Regions from separate parts of the Gluconobacter sp. R75690 genome, predicted to be linked through region 2. Evidence: predicted binding sites of a transcription regulator. Region 2 holds the regulator's gene; the other holds the start of a gene.

Region 1 (7,706 bases), on a different contig from region 2:
GCCATACAGGGACATGGTCCGGCGTCGAAGAGTGGAGACGGCCGTGCAGAAGAGCAGAAGCAGGGAGGACTGTTCGATTGAACAGCCGATGGGCAGGGCCGCGATGGACAGGATGCGCAGGGTTTTGCCTGCATCGTCATGGCGCAGGAAAACGCTGATTGAGAAGAAGGCGAAGGAAATCGGGAAGAGGTAATTGTAGAACCCCGAGAGCCAGTACACCGACTCTTCACACACATAATACGGCAGCAGCAGGAACAGACCCATGACCAGCAGGATTCCAATGCCGGGCCTGAGGACGGAGCGCAGGGTACAGGACCAGATCGCGTACGCCAGAAGAAGGGCACAGAACGGAATGAGGGCTCGCCAGAAGAGGGGATACTGGATGGTTTCAGCCAGGGCGCCTTCGATGAAGATCCTGCCGGACCATGTCATGTAGCGGATGTGCAGAAAGGACAGCAGGCTGGTGTGATCCAGCGCATGGTGGAACATGTCGTTGTCGATGAAGATCGATCTGTTGATCCGGGTGTTCATCCAGACTGTCGCGATCAGCAGAAAGACGATGAACGGGCTGTTCTTCAGGATCGTCGTCTTAAGAGCGGCAGGCATGGGACATCCTGTAAAGGCTGTGTCCTGAAATGATGTTCAGGTGAATGGTCGCTCCCGGTGTCATGCCGGCCGGCTTTCTGGCGGTTCCGGCAAAGCCGTATCGGTTGTGAAAGGCATTGGCCTCTGTATGGAGGGTCCGTGCGATATCGGGCCTTTCCTGAAGCCGGTAGGGGATGGAGAATTCTTTTTCTCCGTCTCCCACGGTGAGGATCAGGGTGGCTCCGTCGCCGGGCCAGATGTCTGAATGGATCCAGCCGGAAACGGAAATGGTGTTTCTCGCGATATGGCATTCTTCCACGAGGAATTTCATGGAAGGGTCGCTTGCCGGGGTGAAACTGTCCGGGTGGAAGGGCCGGTGCGCCGTCCAGGCATGACAGCAGGCAAGCGTCACGACCAGTGACAGGCCTACTCCGCACAGGAAAGCATATTTCCTCAGAAGCAGGAGCATCTGATCCAGTGGGGAAGGGTGTTTCATGGATCTGCTGCGCTGTTCGGGAAGGGGGTATTTCTGCCATTGGGGCTGTACGCTGTCCATCATGCCTTTCGGATATGGGGGAAGGCGGGGCTGGCATGACGGCTTTGGCCCTGATATCTGCGGGGCTGTCTTTTTCATCCGATCGCGGCTGTGTCTGCGGTCCCGGTCGCCGGATGCCTGCCTCATGTCCGATACTTTCGAGCCGATCCGCATTGTCGCGCTGTATCATTTCACGCCGTTCGCGGACCCTGCCGCATTGCGCGGGCCGTTGCTTGAGCTGTGCGAAAAGGAAGGGATCAAGGGCATCCTGCTTCTGGCGCGCGAGGGCATCAACGGCACGATTGCCGGGAAGGATGAGGGCATGGAGCGCGTGATGGCGCATATCCGTGCGCTGCCGGGCTGTGCGGATCTGGAGAGCAAGGACTCCCGCGCTCCGGAGCTACCGTTCCGTCGCATGAAAGTGCGGCTGAAAAAGGAAATCGTCACGATGGGCGAGCCGGATATCGATCCGCGTCAGGGCGTGGGGCGGTATGTGGCGCCCGAGGACTGGAATGCGCTGATTTCCGATCCGGATACGATCCTGATTGATACCCGCAATGATTACGAAGTGGCGATCGGGACGTTCAGGGGCGCGGAAGATCCCAAGACGAAATCCTTCCGCGAATTTCCCGAATGGTTCCGTAAGCGTCGGCAGGAACTGGAAGCGCAGGGTCGCCTGCCGAAGATCGCGATGTTCTGCACGGGGGGCATCCGTTGCGAGAAATCGACGTCCTTTGCGCGGGCGGAAGGTGTGGACGAGGTCTATCACCTCAAGGGCGGCATCCTGAAATATCTGGAGACCGTTCCGGAAGAAGAAAGCCTGTGGGAAGGCGAGTGCTTCGTGTTCGACCAGCGTGTGTCGGTGAAGCACGGGCTGGAGATCGGGACGCATGATGTCTGCCATGCCTGCCGTCGGCCGCTGAACGCACACGACAAGGCCTCGCCGCTGTTCGTGCAGGGGGTGTCGTGCCCGCATTGCCACAACGAGCGGACGGAAGAGCAGCGCCATCGTTATGCCGAACGTGAGCGTCAGGAAGCGCTGGCTCAGGCGCGGCGGGCCGGGCATCTGGGGGTTCGGCAGAAGTAAGTATGGACGGGCGGGAAAGCGAAGATACTCTCGCTGAAAGGGCTTCTAGCTTTCCCCGACGAGCAAAGCGGGAGTAGGATTTTCCCGAGAGGTGCGGACCCTGTTGCGGGACTGATATTGTCGACGCTGTTTTGTTATTTCGTACAAAACAATCCCTGAACTCGTACCCAGATTGAGACTTTCGATCATTCCAAACATGGGAATGGAGACGCATTGCCGGCTTCGTTGGGCGGCAATGTCGCTGATTCCTTTGGTTTCACTTCCGAACCAGACTGCCAGTTTGGCATGCTTGGTAAAATCGCCTTCGTCCAACGATACATTGGACATGCCCTTCCGATGGGGTGACGTGACAATCGAGACGAAGTGGTTTTTTTCCAAATGTGCGAGGCACTCTTCCGTGCTGTCAAAGCGCTTGACGAATGTCCATTTGACGGCGGAAACCGATAGCTTCGAGAGTTTTGGTTCGGTGCGTAACTCATTCCAGTCGTCCGAGAGAACCCCACGAGGGTCTATGACGTACACTTTTTCTGCGCCGAAAGCGTTCACGTTCCGGATGACAGTTCCAATATTTCGTGGGTTTTCCGGGTCTTCGATGACAACGATGAGGTTTTTGCAGCGGAAGTCTCGTATCGCGTCCGCCCTTTTTCGGGCGCGTGATTTGTCTGTCTGTTTGCGTTCGATCGTCACACTCAAGCCCTCACCGTACGGGCACCATATCTAGCGACGATGTCGGTTGGTGTCCAAAGTCCGGATCATGATGCATGGTCCTCCAGTAATGGAAGGCCATATATCATGATCTGTCGTCTTTTTAGTGTACTTTGAAAGACACGACCGGGTTCAGGCTTTGGTCTTGTTGCGGGACCCGGCGGGGCGGCCTCTGGGCTTCTTTTCAGTAGCTTTTTCCGCTGCCTTCTCTTTGGCGGCCTTTGCCTTTTTTGCGGCTGTGCGTTCGGCTTTTGGTGGCGGGAGGCTGGCGGCGAGCATGGCCTGTGTGATCTTGGTGGCCGTGACCTTGCGCGGCTGTCTTGCGCCCGGTGCGTCCAGTAGCGGAGCCAGGAAGCGGCCGGTATGGCTGGCCTTGCACGCGGCGATGTCTTCCGGCGTTCCGGCTGCGACGACCTGACCGCCGCCGTCGCCGCCTTCCGGGCCGATATCGATCAGCCAGTCGGCCGTCTTGATGACTTCCAGATTGTGCTCGATCACCAGAACCGTGTTGCCCTGATCGACGAGGGTGTGGAGTACTTCAAGCAGTTTGCGGACGTCTTCCGTGTGCAGGCCGGTCGTGGGCTCGTCGAGGATATAGACCGTGCGGCCGGTGGCGCGCTTGGCGAGTTCCTTCGACAGCTTGACGCGCTGGGCCTCACCGCCCGAGAGCGTGGTGGCCTGCTGGCCGAGGGCGACATAGCCCAGTCCGACCTGTTGCAGGATGGCCAGACGGTCGCGGATCTTGGGGGCGGCCTGAAAGAACGGCAGGGCCTCGTCCACAGTCATGGACAGCACGTCCGCGATGGACTTGCCGCGGAACTTCACGTCCAGCGTTTCGCGGTTGTATCGCGCGCCCTTGCAGGTGTCGCAGGTCACGTACACGTCCGGCAGGAAGTGCATCTCGATCTTGAGAACGCCGTCGCCCTGACAGGCTTCGCAGCGCCCGCCCTTCACGTTGAAAGAGAAGCGCCCCGGTTTGTAGCCGCGCGCCTTGGACTCGGGCAGTTCGGCGAACCAGTCGCGGATCGGGGCGAATAGATCCGTATAGGTCGCGGGGTTGGAACGCGGCGTGCGGCCGATCGGGGACTGGTCGATCTCGATGATCTTGTCGAGATTGTCCACGCCTTCCAGACGGTCATAGGGAAGCGGCGTCTGGCTCGATTTCATGAGCTGGCGGGACAGTGCCTTATACAGCGTGTCGATGACCAGCGTGGATTTGCCGCCGCCCGAGACGCCCGTGACGGCGATGAAGGTGCCGAGCGGAAAATCGACCGTCAGGTCCTTGAGGTTGTTCCCGCGTGCGCCGTGCAGAGTGAGCATGCCGCTGGGCTTGCGGCGTTCGGTCGGGACGGGAATGACCTTGCGGCCTGACAGATAGGCACCGGTGATGCTGTTGGGGTTTTTGGCGACTTCGGCCGGGGTGCCGACGGCGATGACCTCGCCGCCGAGCTTGCCCGCACCCGGTCCCATGTCGATCAGATAATCGGCGGCACGGATAGCGTCCTCGTCATGTTCGACGACGATAACAGTGTTGCCGAGGCGCTTGAGGCGGTCGAGCGTGCCGAGCAGGCGCTCGTTGTCGCGCTGATGTAGGCCGATGGAGGGCTCATCCAGCACATACAGCACGCCCGTCAGGCCCGAACCGATCTGCGATGCCAGACGGATGCGCTGGCTTTCGCCGCCGGACAGGGTCGCGGAACCGCGCGACAGGGTGAGGTAGTCCAGCCCGACATCATCGAGGAAGTGCAGACGGTCCGTGATTTCGCGCAGGATGCGACGGGCGATCTCGGCGCGCTGGGGCGTAAGGGTGGCTTCCACGGTGGAAAACCAGTCGAGCGCCTTGCGGATCGGCATGTCCGAGGCTTCGGCGATGTTCAGGTCCTTGACCTTCACGCATAGGGCTTCGGGCTTGAGGCGCGCACCATGGCAGGCATGGCACGGTTTTTCGGACTGGTAGCGGGAAAGCTCCTCGCGCACCCACATACTGTCCGTCTGGGCCATGCGGCGGCGCAGGTTCTTCAGCACGCCTTCGAACGGCTTGGTGATGATATGGACCTTCCCGCCATCGCTGTAGGGAATGTCGATCGGCTCTTTTGAACCGTTGATGATGAGGTCCTGCGTCGCGGGCTGAAGCTCGCTCCAAGGCGTGTTCATGTCATCGCCGCAATGGCGGGCAAGGGCGGCGAGCGTCTGGTCGTACCAGTCCGTGCTTGCGCCCTTCCAGGGGGCAATCGCGCCTTCCGCCAGTGTCAGGCTGTCATCCGGGACGATCAGGTCGGCGTCGAAATGCGTCTCGGTGCCGATGCCGTCACAGACCGGGCAGGCGCCCATCGGGGCGTTGAAGGAGAACAGGCGCGGCTCGATTTCCTCGATCGTGAAGCCGGACACGGGGCAGGCGAAGCGGGACGAGAACACGACATGCGCCGGGGCTTCTTTTTCCCCTGCACGTTTGACTTCCTCGGCGTAAGCCAGACCATCGGAGAGTTCGAGTGCGGTCTCAAAGCTGTCGGCCAGGCGGGATTCAATCCCTTCCTTGACGACGATCCGGTCCACCACGACCTCGACCGTGTGGCGCGTCTTGCGGTTCAGTTCCGGGGCTTCGGCGATTTCATACAGCTCACCGTCGATCTTCACGCGGGTAAAGCCCTTGCGAGTCAGTTCGGCGAGTTCGCGTTTGCAGTCGCCCTTGCGGTCCCGGACGACGGGGGCGAGCAGCATCAGGCGCATGCCGTCGGGCATGGCCATGACGCGGTCCACCATCTGGCTGACGGTCTGGGCTTCGATCGGCAGGCCGGTCGCAGGGGAATAGGGGATGCCCACGCGCGCCCAGAGCAGGCGCATGTAGTCATGGATTTCCGTGATCGTCCCCACGGTCGAGCGGGGGTTTTTGGATGTGGTTTTCTGCTCGATCGAGATGGCCGGAGAAAGGCCCTCGATGGAGTCCACATCCGGCTTGCCCATCAGTTCGAGGAACTGGCGGGCATAGGCGGAGAGGCTTTCCACATAGCGCCGCTGGCCCTCGGCATAGATCGTGTCGAAAGCCAGGGAGGATTTTCCGGAGCCCGAGAGACCCGTGATGATCGTCAGGGAATCACGGGGGATCGTGGCATCGATATTCTTGAGATTATGGGCGCGGGCCCCACGGACGCGGATCGAATGATTGTCTGGAAAGCTCACGGAGACCCCGGAATATGGAGAAAAGGCGATTGTGAAAGCTGAAACGCCCCAAGAAGGACGCTGGATCAATTATAGATGGGCGTTTAGGATAGGATGAAAAGAACAATTCGAGAAAATTGGTTGGGACGGGAATGGCAGGCAGCGTCAACAAGGTGATTCTGGTCGGAAATCTGGGCAAGGATCCGGAAGTCCGCAACACGCAGTCGGGGGCGAAGATCGTCAATCTGACCGTTGCGACGTCCGACACCTGGAACGACAAGCAGTCGGGGGAGCGCAAGGAGCGCACCGAGTGGCATCGCGTGGTGATCTTCAACGAGCGTACGGCCGATGTGGCCGAGCGGTATCTGCGCAAGGGCCGCAAGGTCTATATCGAGGGCGAACTCCGCACCCGCAAATGGACCGACCAGTCCGGTCAGGAAAAATACACGACCGAAGTTGTGATCGACCGGTTCCGTGGCGATCTGGTGTTGATCGACAGCAATCGCGGCGGTGGTGGCGATGATGGCGGTTTTGACAACGGTGGCGGCTATGGCGGGGGCGGCAATGGTGGCGGCTTTGGCGGTGGAAGCCGGGGCGGCTCGGGCGGTTTCGGTGGAGGATCCCGTGGAAGCGCCAGTGGTGCAGCGGGTGGTGGAAACCGCTCGGGTGGCAGCAATGGCGGCTGGGATGCCCCGCCGGACAACGATCTGGACGACGAAATCCCGTTCTGATCCTGTCAGGAAAACATGGGCCAATAAAAATGGTGGATGTCAGCCGACATCCGCCATGATTTCGTTCTCTGGGGTGCTGTAGATAAAGTCTTAGAAAATTGCGCGGTCCGGAATACTGGCCGGGTCGGGAGTCGTGACAGCAATGGCGTTCGCAAACTGGCTGCGTCCGTCCATTCCGCTGACAGTGCCGTTTGAACAGGCGGACAGGGTAAGTGCGCAGGATAATAACACTGCGTCGAATACCAGAACTGATTTCCTGATCATCATTTTTATTCTTCCTTTTCTGATCGTGACTACCTTACGATTGGGAAAAGGAAGAGTGAAATCTTATGTTCCTATCTTTTCATAAGCGCTGCTTATGATGTGCATTTCTGGAAAACGGCATAAAAAAGCCGGTGCATTCCTGCACCGGCTTTCGCAGTATTCCGCGTTTCAGCGAAAATCAGGCTTCGACATAAGCCTTGACGATAGTGTCGGGATCCTTGACCACGCCGCCTGCGCCCGAACCGCGCTTGAGCTGATCCACATATTCCATGCCTTCGATCACCTTGCCGACGATCGTGTACTGACCGTTCAGATGCGGACTGTCGGCGAACATGATGAAGAACTGGCTGTTGGCGGAGTGTGGGGCCATCGTGCGGGCCATGCCCACCGTGCCGCGCTCGAACTTGGCCTTGTCCGTGAATTCGGCCTTGAGGTCCGGATAGGAGCTGCCGCTCGTGCCGGTTCCCGTCGGATCGCCACCCTGGGCCATGAAGCCTTCGATCACGCGATGGAACGCCACGCCGTTATAGAAGCCTTCGCTGGCCAGACGCTTGAGGCGCTCGCATGCCAGCGGAGCCAAGTCAGGGCGCAGCTCGATGACGACCTTGCCAGTCTTGAGCTCGAAAACCAGCTTGTTGCCGTC
Region 2 (7,706 bases):
CGCCTCCACAGGCGCGCATGAAGCCGTGGAGCTGCGCGATGGTGACAAGTCCCGCTACGGCGGCAAGGGCGTCCTGAAGGCCTGCAGCCACGTTGAAAACGACATCCTCGAAGTGCTCCAGGGCGCCGAATCGGAAGATCAGATCGCCATCGACAACGCGATGATCGATCTGGACGGGACCCCTAACAAATCCCGTCTGGGTGCAAATGCCATCCTGGGCGTTTCCCTTGCAGTCGCCAAGGCCACGGCCGAGGAACTGGAACTGCCGCTGTACCGCTATGTCGGTGGCGCCTATGCCCATCTCCTGCCCGTGCCGATGATGAACATCGTCAATGGCGGCGAGCATGCTGACAATCCGATCGACATCCAGGAATTCATGATCCAGCCAGTCGGTGCTCCGACGGTCGCGGATGCCATTCGTATGGGCTCGGAAATCTTTGCGCGCCTGAAGAAAGGTCTGTCCGAAGCCGGGTACAACACCAATGTCGGCGATGAGGGCGGCTTCGCACCGAACCTGAAGTCTGCTGACGAAGCTCTTGGATTTATTGCAAAATCCGTTGAGGCTGCGGGCTACAAGCTGGGTGAGGATGTGACCTTCGCACTCGATTGCGCAGCCACCGAATTCTATGCGGATGGCCGCTATAACCTGAAGGGTGAAGGTAAGGAATTCGATGCCTCGGGCATGATTTCTTACCTTGAGGATCTGGCCAACCGTTACCCGATCGTCTCCATCGAGGACGGTCTGGCGGAAGACGACTGGGAAGGCTGGGCAGAGCTTACGACCCGTCTGGGCAAGAAGCTTCAGCTTGTTGGCGACGACCTGTTCGTGACCAACCCCGAGCGTCTGCGCCGTGGCATCAAGGCTGGCACGGGTAATGCCCTGCTCGTGAAGGTTAACCAGATCGGCACGCTGACCGAGACGCTCGAAGCTGTCGAAACCGCTCACAAGGCTGGCTATGCCTGCGTCATGAGCCATCGTTCCGGTGAAACGGAAGATTCCGTGATTGCCGATCTCGCCGTCGCCACGAACTGTGGACAGATCAAGACGGGCTCCCTCTCCCGCTCTGACCGCACGGCGAAGTACAATCAGCTGATCCGTATCGAGCAGCAGCTCGGCAGTGCCGCGCGCTATGCTGGCCGCAGCATTCTCAAGAACTCCTGAGATTGCACAACGGCCTCATGTCCTTCGGGAATGGGGCCGTTTTTTCAGGTCCGGACATGAAAGATCCCCGCATCATTCATTGTCTGGTCACGATTGACTGATATAAACTGAAGTAGTCCCTCAGAACGGAGTTTTCACGACGTGACACTGATCCGGCTCATCAAGCGTGGTGTCCGCGCCGTTGCTCCCCCCGCTTTCTTTCTGTCCCTGACGGCCTATTTCGGATGGAACGCCCTTCATGGCGCTCATGGTATTCATGCCTATCAGGAACAGATGCAGCTTCAGAAGGATGCCCTTCAGGCCAGGCAGGATGCCGATGACGAACAGAATGTCTGGCGTCGGCGTGTCGTTGCACTCAAGGAAAAGGCGCTGGACGCCGATATGCTGGACGAGCGTGCCCGTGCCACGATGAACCTGACCCGCAGCGGTGATCTGGTTGTCCCCTACGGTCCTCACGACAAGCTGTTCTGAGCAGCGGTCAGGAAATCCGGTTCTGCAGACACAAAAAAAAGCGGCCCGAAGGCCGCTTTTTTCATGAAGACTGTCGAAACAGTCTTACTTGATCTTGGCTTCGCGGAACACGACGTGCTTGCGTGCAACCGGATCGTACTTGCGCACTTCCATCTTTCCCGTAGCGGAACGGGCATTCTTCTTCGTGACGTAGAAGTAGCCGGTTTCGGCGGACGAAACGAGCCGGATCTGAATAACGTTGCTCTTTCCCATGATACCCTCGGGCTTTCGCCATACTGATGCCGCTCGAAGGTGTCGATGCAGCATGTTGATCTCTAGATTGGGCGCACCATGCTGATTTGTGGTCCGCAGGTCAAGGCCCTGACGTACAATTTCGGGGTTTTCCTGCGCTTTCAGGGACTTTCAGCCCGAGGGAATCTTATCAGGCCACCGTGTGAGCCCCTCTCTTTCGCTTGTGAGGCAACAGACAGGAACCTATAAGGAACAAATGCGGGATGGCTTTCATTCTGCACCTTGTTTTCCGACCTGCCTCCGCCGAGGCGCATGGGAGCGCCTGTATGCTGACCCGCAAGCAGCACCAGCTTTTGCTATATATCGACGACCATCTTCGCCGGACGGGCTATTCCCCTTCTTTCGATGAAATGAAGGATGCTCTTGAGCTTCGCTCAAAGTCTGGCATCCATCGGCTGATTTCTGCTCTGGAAGAACGCGGCTTTCTGCGTCGTCACCATCATCGTGCCCGTGCACTCGAAGTGCTGCGTCTGCCACACATGGGAACCGAGGCACCGGCCGCTACGGGCACGGGTACCGCGTTCGTCCCCGCCGTTCTCAATCAGGGGCAGACAGGCCTTGAGGGGGCGTTCTCGGAAGCCAGTGTCGCCAATGACCGCCAGACTGTCAGCATCCCGCTCTATGGACGTATTGCAGCCGGTCTTCCGATCGAGGCCATGCAGGATGACAGCGACCGGATTGACGTGCCGGTCTCGCTTCTGGGTACCGGCGAGCATTATGCCCTGACGGTTGCGGGTGATTCGATGATCGAAGCGGGCATTCTGGATGGCGATATCGCCATCATCCGGCGACGCGAAACTGCGGAAAACGGACAGATCATCGTGGCCCTGATCGACGAGCAGGAAGTGACGCTCAAGAAGCTGCGTCGTCGCGGATCGATGATTGCGCTGGAAGCGGCCAACAGGGACTACGAAACCCGCATCTTCCCGGCGGAGCGCGTCCATATTCAGGGCCGTCTGGTCGCGCTTTTCCGGCAGTACTGAAACCAGGGTTACTGCTGACGGCTTCAGGAGCCGTCAGCAGTAACCCTGTTATTGCGGCGCAGCGGGGGTGCCGCGTACGACTTTCACGCTGCCATCCGGCGCAATCAGCGTGCTCGTGCCGTCACCATTCGGAATGACGATGGTCTTGCTTGGATTCTTGTTCAGGAAACGGGTAGCGCTATCGGGGACCGAGGATGGCAGTGTCGGAATGACATGGCTGCGGTCCCGGCTCACACCCTGATGGGTGTCGGCGCTTTCGCCGACCGACATGCTCTGCCCCTGCATGAGCTGCTGGCCGGAAGCGCCCAGAGCGCCCTTGCTGCCAATGCCGCCCATGAAATTCTCGTCGAGAGCTGCGCCGCCGAAATAGGTTGCCGGGTCTCCGAGGGCATGACTGAACGTGCTGTCGGGGTTTTCGACGTCCTTGAGGGTCGGAAGGGGCTGTGGGGCACCAGGCCAGATATTGCCGCCTTCAGGGAAAATCGGGGTTTCAGCGTATTTCTCGCCACGGGCACGGTGAATATTCTCACTGTCGCCGTGTGGACCATTGGGGTTGTCGAGCGCCGTCCACACCATGGTGTCACGGATATACTTGCCCATGCCTGAACAGCCGCTCAGAGCGAGAGGTAGTGCCAGCAGAGCGGCCTTCCGCATTTCTTACTCCCACAAGGTCAATAAATGACCTTTAGCGGTCCTTGTAACGGAGCGCCAGATGAAGACAGTCAAAGACATCCATAATTCTACCAGAGACTGGTGTCAGAAGCTGATCTTGGATGACTTGCGGGATTGTCCCGCCATGATGCGGGTGAGCCCGGCAGTCAGATAACCCCAGCCGCTGATGACGGTCGGAATGACCGAGAACCAGAGAAGAATTCCGCCGATCAGGCTGGCAGGCAGGAAGGAAAGACCCAGCATTCCTGCCGCCCCGTCCCCACCGATCAGAAACCCGATCGCCACCATCTGGATTCCGGTTTTCCATTTCGCCAGGCGGGTGGAGGGCAGCGTTTCCCGCTGCGAGGCCATGTATTCCCGAAGGCCACTGACCAGGATTTCCCGGACCATGATGATGATCCCCGCATAAAGCGAGAAAACCGGGAGGTGTGTCAGCCCCGCCAGAGCCAGCAGAAGCGACCCCACTAGCAGTTTGTCCGCAATCGGATCCATCATCCGGCCCAGCTCCGAAAGCTGGTGCCAGCGGCGGGCCAGCGCCCCGTCCAGATAGTCCGTGATGCACGCGGCAGTATAGACCGCGCACGCAATCACGTTCGCGGTCGGCGAATGCACGGAGAGCAGCACGACCAGTACAGGAATGGACGCGATACGCAGCAGTGTCAGGATGTTTGGCAGATCTGTCAGCATCGCAGTCAGTCTAGAACAGTTTCCATCTCTCCGGTATGCGCCAATATGCCCGTAAAAGATGTATTTTTCGTGTAAATTCCGACGTGTGGCCTAATGGCTGCGATTATCGGCCGATGTCTTCTGGACCCATTCCGGATGAAAATGCCCGTAGATGGCGGTTGCCGTACTCGAGCTGATCCCCGGCGCATTCTCAAGTTCCTCAAGGCTCGCCTGCCTGACGGATTTTGCCGAGCCGAAATGGTTGAGCAGGGCTTTTTTCCGCGCCGCTCCGATTCCCGGAACGTGATCCAGCTCCGAACTGCGCAGTCCTTTGGAGCGCCCTGCCCGATGGGTCGTGATGGCGAATCTGTGCGCTTCGTCACGCAGCCGCTGCAGGTAATACAGGACCGGATCCCGCGGTGGGAGCTGGAATGGCGGCTTCGTTTCCGTGAAGAACCACTCCCGCCCTGCATCACGATCCGGTCCCTTGGCGATGGCGACGATCGGGATACCTGTCACGCCCAGATCAGCCAGAACGGCCCGTACCGCGTTGAACTGTCCGAGGCCGCCATCAATCAGCAGCAGATCCGGCCAGTCTTCCGGGCGCCCTCCGTTTTCAGGGCGATGTCCGAAACGCCGTTCCATGACCTCCCTCATCATGCCGAAATCATCGCCTGGCGTGACAGGCCCCTTGATGGCGTATTTGCGATAGGCGCGCTTGTTGAACCCTTCCGGGCCGCCCACGACCATCACGCCATAAGGCGCCTGCCCCATGATGTGCGAGTTGTCATAGGTCTCGATCCGCTGGGGGATTTCAGGCAGGCCAAAGACTTCCGCCACACCTTCGAGCAGTTTGCGCTGCCCGGTATTCTCCGCCAGCTTCCGCTCCAGCGCCTCACGCGCATTCAGCGCGGCATGCTCGACAACTTCTTTCTTCTCGCCCCGTTGAGGTCTCAGGATCTCGACCTTCTGTCCCCGGCGGATGCTGAGTGCTTCCTCGACGAGCTTCAGTTCCGGCAGTTCGCAGTTCACGAGAATGGAAGGCGGCGGCGGCTTGTTGTCATAGAACTGGATCATGAACGCCGACAGCACGTCTGCGGCGGTCTCTTCTTCCGCGTGGGCCGGGTAGAACGCCCGGTTGCCATTATTCCGGCTGCCGCGAATGAAGAAGACCTGGATGCAACTCTGACCGGCTTCCTGCCAGATGGTCATGATATCCGCATCGTTGATCGAGGTCGGGTTGATCGTGCTCGAACCCTGAATACTGGCAAAACCCCGGATCCTGTCCCGGATCGACGCGGCCCGCTCGTAGTTCATTTCCTGCGAGGCCTGCTCCATTTCGGCCACCAGACGCTGCTGCAGTTCCGTGCTGTGTCCGGAGAGGAACTGGCGCGCCTCGCTGACCAGTTCGGCATAATCAGGCTTGGAGATCCGGTCCACACAGGGGGCCGAGCAGCGCTTGATCTGGTATAGCAGGCAGGGGCGCGTCCTGCTGTTGAGGACCGCATCCGAGCAGGACCGGAGCAGAAAGCTGCGCTGCACCAGATTCAGCGTCTGATTGACCGCCCAGGCATTCGCGAACGGTCCCCAGTAGGTCGCACCCTTGACCGGTTTGCCACGCTGCTTGGTGATCTGGGGAAACTCATGGCTCTCGGTCAGCATCAGCCACGGATAGCTCTTGTCGTCGCGCAGCAGGATGTTGAAGCGGGGCTTCATCCGCTTGATGTAGTTGGCTTCCAGAAGCAGTGCGTCCGCTTCCGTCCGCGTAATGACGATTTCCATCGACACCGTCATCGACACCATACGCCGCAGCCGCTCCGGCAACTGGTTGATGCGGGTATAGGACGACACACGCTTCTTCAGGCTCAACGCCTTGCCGACATAAAGGACCTCCCCCTTCGCGCCCAGCATGCGATACACGCCGGGGCTGTAGGGGATGGTCTTCAGCGCCTCGCGGATGGCCTCTACGCCCTGCTTTTTTTCCGCAGGAACAAGGGGTTCACCCTGATCGGCAGGACGGTCGGAACTGTGCGGAGGAAGGTCGGTCATTCAGCTTCTTCAGTCATCCACTGAACCTGTGGAAAAGTCTGTGGGCTGCTCCGTGACAGAATCATGAAAGCCCCGGTTTGCCAGACCTGTCATCAGATTGCCCAATTTTTAATCATGTTTTGCAAGTCATTGAAAACACTTGCATCTTGCTTTCCGATCTTTCCCGTCAGCTTCGATCTGCGGGACGGAAAGGACTGGGAAGCTCTCGAAGAACACCTCTCCCGATCATGGTGGACGAACTGGCTCCCTTTTCGCCGCCCATGATCATGTTCTGTTCTATCGGGCGGTCCCGAAAGCGTGTGAAGACCCCGCTCTCAGACCTTCTCTGCAGCCCGCTCGGCCGTCTCCAGAAGACGCAGCATGTTACCGCCCCAGATGGCAGAAATATCAGCGTCGCTGAATCCTGCCGCCTGGAGCGCGCGGGTCACGTTCGCGGTCTCGGTTGCATCCTTCCAGCCCGGAATACCGCCACCGCCATCGAAATCGGACGAGATGCCCACATGCTCTACCCCGATCCGATCCGCGATGTACGAGACATGCCGCACCAGATCTTCGACCGTACCGCCGCCGCCTTTTTTCAGGAACGATCCCATGGCTGTAACCTGAATCAGGCCGCCCGTCTCTTTCAGGCGATCAAGCTGCTCGTCATCCAGATTCCGCGGATGATCGCACAGGGCGCGGGCGCAGGAGTGGCTGGCGAAAACCGGCGTGCTCGAGACTTCGGTGGCCTGCATCATGGTCGACTTCGCAGCATGCGACACATCGACCAGAACACCCGAGCGGTTCATCTGCGCGATCGTCTCACGTCCCAGATCCGACAGTCCGCCATGAAGCGTCTCGTTATCGGCAAGATCCTTGCGCGGAATGGCCGCATCCGCGAGCGCATTGTGCCCGTTATGGGTCAGGGTCATGTAGCGCACGCCATACCGACGGGCGAGTTCCGCAATACGTTCCGGACGACCGCCCAGACCATGCCCGTTCTCGATCGCCGGAATGACGGCAAGGTCGCCCGCTTTGTATGCGGCCCGCACATCCGCGGCTGTGCGGCAGACACGTGCGCCCTGATCGCCCTGTCGTCCCTCAAGTCCGGCAATCACGTCCAGCATGCCCTGAACCCGCTCCCAGCCTTCGGCATGTCCAGCATCGTCACGGGGGCCCTGCGGAATATACGCTGCAAGGCACACCGCCCGCAGACCGCCCTTGCGAGTCTTGGGGACATTCACCTGCCGGGGCGTTTCTTCCGCCCAGGCATCCTGCCGGTCCGGCCAGGGAATATCGATATGGGAATCAAGCGTCAGGAGCGTGTCGTGCAGATCAGTCATGGTCCGTCCTAGATCGGACGGGAACGTCTTGTGTGCAAGAGGGCGCTTGTCAAAACGACCGATCCGGTCGATCCAGTTTGCATGCGTCTC

Evidence for each region. Region 2 encodes LexA, which represses DNA repair genes until DNA is damaged. Its sites were predicted from a motif close to TGTTCTANNTANGTTC; they were not measured.
Region 1: a site for LexA is predicted at 6,190-6,205, ahead of uvrA (excinuclease ABC subunit UvrA). Genes of this name have one in related genera too.

What each region holds. Positions count from the first base shown of each region.
Region 1 covers NZ_JABCQB010000002.1:298,742-306,447, forward strand. The annotation lists gene HKD27_RS03720 (hypothetical protein) at 1-606, opposite strand, end outside; gene HKD27_RS03725 (hypothetical protein) at 590-1,081, opposite strand; gene HKD27_RS03730 (rhodanese-related sulfurtransferase) at 1,266-2,207, shown strand; gene HKD27_RS03735 (TrmH family RNA methyltransferase) at 2,253-2,894, opposite strand; gene uvrA (excinuclease ABC subunit UvrA) at 3,045-6,089, opposite strand; gene ssb (single-stranded DNA-binding protein) at 6,221-6,799, shown strand; gene HKD27_RS03750 (peptidylprolyl isomerase) at 7,242-7,706, opposite strand, start outside.
Region 2 covers NZ_JABCQB010000014.1:44,021-51,726, forward strand. The annotation lists gene eno (phosphopyruvate hydratase) at 1-1,162, shown strand, start outside; gene HKD27_RS14310 (septum formation initiator family protein) at 1,304-1,633, shown strand; gene rpmG (50S ribosomal protein L33) at 1,718-1,885, opposite strand; gene lexA (transcriptional repressor LexA) at 2,191-2,907, shown strand; gene HKD27_RS14325 (hypothetical protein) at 2,956-3,561, opposite strand; gene pgsA (CDP-diacylglycerol--glycerol-3-phosphate 3-phosphatidyltransferase) at 3,664-4,266, opposite strand; gene uvrC (excinuclease ABC subunit UvrC) at 4,357-6,294, opposite strand; gene HKD27_RS14340 (dipeptidase) at 6,609-7,616, opposite strand; gene HKD27_RS14345 (exodeoxyribonuclease III) at 7,698-7,706, shown strand, end outside.